2 regions of the Mesorhizobium sp. M1D.F.Ca.ET.043.01.1.1 genome follow, and region 2 is predicted to be linked to the other one. Evidence: predicted binding sites of a transcription regulator. Region 2 holds the regulator's gene; the other holds the start of a gene.
The links. Region 2 encodes LexA, which represses DNA repair genes until DNA is damaged. Its sites were predicted from a motif close to TGTTCNNNNTGTGTTCNG; they were not measured.

Region 1: EJ067_RS16090 (DNA recombination protein RmuC) is a predicted target of LexA. The motif match lies at 1,459-1,476, and genes of this name have one in related genera.

Annotation. Positions count from the first base shown of each region.
Region 1 is NZ_CP034444.1:3,312,131-3,315,521, forward strand. It holds gene fmt (methionyl-tRNA formyltransferase) at 1-869, opposite strand, end outside; gene def (peptide deformylase) at 875-1,405, opposite strand; gene EJ067_RS16090 (DNA recombination protein RmuC) at 1,509-2,759, shown strand; gene EJ067_RS16095 (GFA family protein) at 2,772-3,176, opposite strand; gene EJ067_RS16100 (cation diffusion facilitator family transporter) at 3,210-3,391, opposite strand, start outside.
Region 2 is NZ_CP034444.1:6,779,613-6,783,003, reverse strand. It holds gene glp (gephyrin-like molybdotransferase Glp) at 1-1,128, shown strand, start outside; gene lexA (transcriptional repressor LexA) at 1,245-1,979, shown strand; gene EJ067_RS32700 (ComEC/Rec2 family competence protein) at 1,963-3,391, opposite strand, start outside.

The sequences.
Region 1 (3,391 bases), 3.5 Mb from region 2:
CCACCCGCCCGTTGAATTTCGACCAGCCGCACCGCGCCTGACCCGCAGGCGACCGTCAGCCGGTCATCGAGAATACCTCCCGACTCGCCGACGCCGTTGGAAAGCGTCGAGCGAAGCAGTTTCAGCCGCTCCACGCGGCCACCAATTTCGACCTCGCACCACGCGCCCGGGAAGGGCGAAAGGCCGCGAATGTGATTGTGGACTTCGCCGGCAGGCCGCGTCCAGTCTACGCGTGTCTCCGATTTATCGATCTTTCGGGCATAGGTCACCCCTTCCGTCGCCTGTTGGATAAATGTCAGACAATTTATCCCCAGCCGCGTCAGCGCTTCCACCATCAGCGAAGCACCTAAGTCCATCATCCGGTCATGCAATTCGCCGGCGGTCATATCGGGTCCGATGGGCGATTTTTCAACCAATGCCACCGGACCGGTGTCGAGACCTTCTTCCATGCGCATGATCATCATGCCGGTCTCGGCATCGCCGGCCATGATGGCGCGCTGGATGGGAGCAGCACCGCGCCAACGCGGCAAAAGTGAGGCATGGCCGTTGAGGCAGCCCAGTCTGGTGGCCTCCAAGACGGGTTTCGGCAGAAGCAGGCCGTAGGCGACGACCACCGCGACATCGGCCCGCAAGGCGGCGAAGGCCTGCTGCTCGGGCTCGCTTTTCAGCGATGCCGGCGTCCGCACCTCGAGGCCAAGCCGCTCCGCCTCTCGCTGCACCGGCGAGGGCGTCAGTTCCAGCCCGCGCCGGCCAGCGGCGCGCGGCGGCTGCGTGTAGACGGCAGCTATGTCGTGGCCGACCTCGGCTATCGCACGCAGCGTCGGCACGGAAAAATCCGGCGTGCCCATGAAGATGACGCGCAGGGGCATGCCCCCTATCCCACCATCTTGCCCGGCGCCTTGTCCTTGGCGAGCTTCTTGAACTTCCTCACCACCATGTCGCGCTTCAGCTTCGAGATGTGGTCGATGAACAGCACGCCGTTGAGGTGGTCGATCTCGTGCTGCAGACAGGTCGCCATCAGGCCCTCGGCGTCAATCTCCTGCAGCTTGCCGTCGCGGTCGAGATATTTCACCCGCACCGCGGCGGGACGCTCGACCTCGGCATAGTAGTCGGGGATCGACAGGCAGCCTTCCTCATAGACCGAGCGCTGGTCGGAGCTTTCGAGGATCTCCGGATTGATGAAGACATGCGGCGCCGGCTCCTCGCCTTCCTTGGCAAGGTCGATGACCAGCAGGCGCCGCGGCTCGCCGACCTGGATCGCCGCCAGCCCGATGCCCGGCGCGTCATACATGGTTTCCAGCATGTCGTCGGCGAGCTTGCGCAAATCGCCGTCGACGCGCTCCACCGGCTTGGAAACCTGGCGCAGGATGGGATCGGGAAGAATGATGAGCGGCTTGATCGACATGGCGTCTCACCTAAGACGTCGCAGGAAAAGCGTCAACCGGGACATCATCCGCCTGTTCACGTTTTGATCTGTGCCGGCGGGCCGAATCGGTTATGCTGCCGACATGAACGACATGACCTCCATCCTTTCGCAACCGGTCGCGCGGCTCGGCGCCACCACGATCACGCTCGGCGAGGCGCTCGGCTTCGGCGGGCTTCTGCTGCTGGCGTTTTTCCTGGCGCTCGTCATAGCGCTGTGGCGCGCTGCCGGGGCACGCGCGGTTGCCGCGGCCGAAGCGGCCGATCATGCCCGCGATACCGAGGCGCGGATGGCGGACATCCTGCAGGCGCAGGCCGAGATGCAGGGCCGCATGGGCGCGATCGCCGAAGTGTTCGGCGCCAGGCAGGCCGAGCTCACCCAATCGCTCGGACAGCGGCTCGACGCCATGACCGGCCGCCTCGGCCAGACCATGGCCGAGCAGACCAAATCGACGCATGAGAGCCTGGCCAAATTGCAAGAGCGGCTGGCGGTGATCGACACCGCGCAAGGCAACATCCAGTCTTTAGCCGGCCAGGTCGTGCAGCTGCAGGCGATCCTTTCCAACAAGCAGACGCGCGGCGCCTTCGGCCAGTCGCGCATGGAGGCGATCGTCGCCGACGGGCTGCCGCACGGCGCCTACGAGTTTCAGGCGGGCCTGTCGAACGGCAGCCGGCCGGACTGCCTGGTGCGGATGCCGAACGGTGCGCCGATGCTTGCCATCGACGCCAAGTTTCCGCTGGAAGCCTGGAACGCCATCCGCGCCGCCGAGAGCCCCGACCTCAAGAAGGTCGCCGCGCAGGCGTTCCGGCGCGATATCGAGGTGCATATCCGCGATATCGCCGAAAAATACCTGATCCAGGGCGAGACGCAGGACACCGCCTTCATGTTCGTGCCGTCGGAATCGGTGTTCGCCGAGATCCACGAGAATTTCGAGGCCGTGGTGCAGAAGGCGCACCGCGCCCGCGTCGTCATCGTCTCGCCGTCGCTCTTGATGCTGTCGATCCAGGTGATCCAGGCAATCCTGAAAGACGCGCGCATGCGCGAGCAGGCGCATCTGATCCAGGGCGAGGTCATCCGCCTGATGGAGGACGTGGCGCGCGTCGACGAGCGCGTGCGCCGGCTGCAGACGCATTTCGGCCAGGCAAGCAAGGACATAGACGACATCCTCGTTTCGACGTCGAAAGTGACCAAGCGCGGCCAGAAGATCGAAGCGCTGGAGTTCGCCGAAGGGGAAACCGAGCCGCCGCGCGGTCCGGCCAAGGTGGAGGCCGGCGCGCGCGTGGCCGATTCCAAGACCGGCCAGCTCAGGTTGCGCGTCGTCGAAGGCGACGACTGAGCCGCCAAACGACTACTGCTCGTCGACCACCCTGGTGCCCTCGAACTCGGGCAGCCAGTGCAGAGCCGAGCGATGCCAGTATTGCGTCCTCGGCACCAGCTGATCGCGCTGGCGCGCCGTGCCGGTCCTGATGCCGTAGACCTTCGGGCCGTCGGCGACGGAGGTGGCGTAAAGATGCGAGCCGCACTCGCCGCAGAAGCCCTGCGCCCGCTTGGCGCCGGTCGTCCCGGTCTTGATGTAGACCTTGGGCTCGCCCTTGGTGATGCGGTAATCCTCCTCCGGCACCCGCACGGTAACGCGAAACGCGGTGCCGGTCAGTTGCTGGCAGTCCGTGCAGTGGCAGATCGAGGTCTTTTCCGGGTCGACCTCCGCCTCATAGGTGATGGCGCCGCAGTGGCATCCGCCGTCGATTTTCATCGGGCTTGCTCCTAAAAATTGCTTCGCTCAAACCTAGTCTTCTTCGGAGGCTTCGGCGATAGCCTTGCGCCTGCGCTCCCATGTGCCAGTCGCCTGCGGCTTGACGAACAGCCTGGTGATTTCGGGCATGTCGGTTTTCAGCCGCGCTTCCAGGCGTTCAACGCAGGCTTCGATCTCCGGCGCGGTGAGATGGTCCTCGAATTCGATGCTCAGGC
Region 2 (3,391 bases):
CTGGCTGACGCCGCCGGCCGCGTTCTGGCCGAACCCATGGTGGCGCTGCGCACCCAGCCGCCCTTCAACGCTTCGGCCATGGACGGCTATGCCGCCCGCGCCGCGGACGTGGCTTCGGCTCCGGCGCGCCTCTCGGTGATCGGCATGGCGCCCGCAGGACGCGGCTTTGCCGGCTCCGTCGGCAATGGCGAAGCGGTGCGCATCTTCACCGGCGCGCCGCTCCCCGAAGGCGCCGACACCGTGGTCATCCAGGAGAATGTCCGCGACCTCGGCCGCGGCCGGATCGAGGTGACCGAGCCGACGGCGGAAGCACGCAACGTCCGTCGCCGCGGGCTCGATTTTGGCCAGGGCGACCTGCTCCTCGAAAAAGGCCGCCAGCTCGATCCTGCGGCGCTCTCGCTGGCGGCGTCGGCCAACCATCCGAGCCTCACCGTGGTGCGGCAGCCGCTGGTGGCCATCATCGCCACGGGCGACGAATTGCTGCCGCCCGGCAGCGCGCTCGGCCCGGACCAGATCATCTCGTCCAATGCCTATGGCGTCGCAGCCGCGGCCCAGTCGGTCGGGGCGCGCGCGCTCGACCTCGGCATCGCCGCCGACCGGCAGGACGCAATCGCGGCTCTGGTTAGGAAAGCGGTCTCAGCCGGCGCCGATATCATCGTCACCCTCGGCGGCGCCTCGGTCGGCGACCACGACCTCATCCACGACGTGCTGACCGGCGAAGGCATGCAGCTCGATTTCTGGAAGATCGCCATGCGCCCCGGCAAACCGTTGATGTTTGGCCGCCTAGGCAACATCCGCTGCATCGGCCTGCCCGGCAATCCGGTGGCGAGCCTTGTCTGCTCGCAATTGTTCCTGAAGCCGCTTCTGGCGCGGCTGGGTGGCCGCAACTACCGACAGGACATCCGCGCCGCCCGGTTGGCCGCCGCGATGCGCGCCAACGATCTCAGGCAGGACTATGTGCGCGCCGTCGTGCGCGAGGAGGCCGGACGGCTGGTCGCGACACCGTTCGGCATCCAGGATTCCTCGATGCTGAGGACGCTCGCCGACGCCAACGGCCTGATCGTGCGCGAGCCCTTCGCCCCGGCGGCGGAAGCCGGCGCCGAATGCAGCGTTCTGATGTTACGCTGAACAAAACGTCAACACATTCACTAAACTTTAAACGGTTGCGGAACACAACTGGAACAGATAGTGTTTGTTCTGGGTTTGTTTTTCTGATTCTGGTTTCAGAACCCATGGGGGCCGCCATGCTGACGCGCAAACAACATGAACTCCTGATGTTCATCCATGAACGGCTCAAGGAAAGCGGCATTCCGCCGTCTTTCGACGAGATGAAGGAAGCGCTCGACCTTGCCTCGAAGTCGGGCATCCATCGCCTGATCACGGCGCTGGAAGAGCGCGGTTTCATTCGCCGGCTGCCGAACCGGGCGCGTGCCCTGGAAGTCCTGAGGCTGCCCGATTCGATCGCGCCCGGCCTCAATGCGGCGAAGAAATTCTCGCCAAGCGTCATCCAGGGCGGCCAAGGCAATCTCGGCCGGCAGATCAAGCCTGCGGCGCCCTCGCGCACGCCTACGCCCAGCAATGATGACGACGTCGTTTCGGCCGTATCCATTCCGGTCATGGGTCGCATCGCCGCCGGTGTGCCGATCGATGCCATCCAGCATCAGACGCATTCGATCACAGTGCCGCCGGACATGATCGCGGGCGGCGAGCATTATGCCCTGGAAGTCAAAGGCGACTCGATGATCGAGGCCGGTATCTTCGACGGCGATACGGTCATCATCCGCAACGCCAACACGGCAAGCCCGGGTGAAATCGTGGTGGCCCTCGTCGACGACGAGGAAGCGACGCTGAAGCGCTTCCGCCGCAAGGGTGCCTCGATCGCGCTCGAGGCCGCCAATCCCGCCTATGAGACCCGCATCTTCGGGCCGGACAGGGTCAAGGTGCAGGGCAAGCTAGTCGGACTCATTCGCCGCTACTGAGCGGCTGTGGCTTTGCCTCTGGCTTTTCGGGCCGCTTGTAAGGCGCCAGGCCCCTCGCCTCGCGCGAGTAGCTCCGCTGTTCGTGCCAGGGGCGATAGGGCTTCTCGACGGCGTATTGAATGACAGGTTGCGCCGTCGCCGATTGCGGATCGAAGAAGACGGCAGCGCTTCCATGGCGAGCAAGTTGGCGTTTGGTGACGACAAGAATGCGTGGATCGCGGCAAGGATTGTAGGCCGTGGCGTCGTTGATGACAATGAGGTCGGCATAGCCGCAGGCCGGCCTGGCGCTGTTGCGATTTTCCGCCAACGCGACGATCGCGCCGGACGGATGCCGGCCGATGCAGAGATCGCCGGTGCAATAGAATGGCGATCCCGGCGGCAGGTCGACGGGATCTGCGATATCCAGCGCGCCTTTGGCGAATGTCTCCGGCGGCACGATTTCCTCGGCTTTCAGCGCGCGCTTCCAGTTGTCGATGGTGAACTCGTTGGAGCGTTCGCGGTTGATAGCGAGCTCGCCGCCGCCGATCGGCATTGCCACCAGATGCGCGTCCTCCGAGATCAACACATCCGGCGTGCGGACATGCGGAATGGTGAGCAGAGCAGCAAGCGCGAACGGCACGGCTGCCAATCTGAGCCAGGTGGTGGCCATGGTCGCGATGACCAGCGCGATCGTCGCCAGCAGCACCGATTGGATCGAGATCAATCCCACGGCATCGACGGGCGAGCGCTCGGAAATCCATACCGAAATGGCAATCGTCGCAGTCAGGCCCTTGCCCATCACGTAGAGGAACGGACCGTCGAAACCGAACGGCATCGCCAACGCGCTCAGCACGGCGAACGGCATGACGATCAGCGAAACGATCGGCATCACCGCCAGATTGGCGAGCAGACTGAGCGGCGAGACGCGCTGGAAGTGCCAGATCGCAAACAGTAGTGTCGCGCTGCCCGCGATGAGCGAGGTTACGGCGGCGCCACCCACGCCAATCGCCAGTTTTCGCGACAAGAACCCGAGGAAGGAGCGCTTTGCCGGCGGCACGGTCGCTTTGCCGGCGCGATAGTCGGCAAAGCCGGCATAGGCGCCGACCAGGGCGGCGGTGGCCGCGAAGGACATCTGGAAGCTCGGACCGACCACTTCGTGCGGCGAGACAAGGATGACGGCGATGGCCGAGATCGCCAAATTGCGCATCGTCAGCGCCGCGCGGTCGAAGAGCACGGCGACCAGCATCACGGCGAGCATGATGAAGCTCCGCTCGGCCGCCACCACGATGCCGGAGATGACGAGGTAAGCGGCGATCGAGGCAAGCGCGATCGCCGCGGCGTATTTCTTCACCGGCCGGCGCGACGAGAAATCCGGAAACAGCGCAAAGGCGCCGCGCAGCAGGAACATGATCGTGCCGGCGACCAGCGCCATG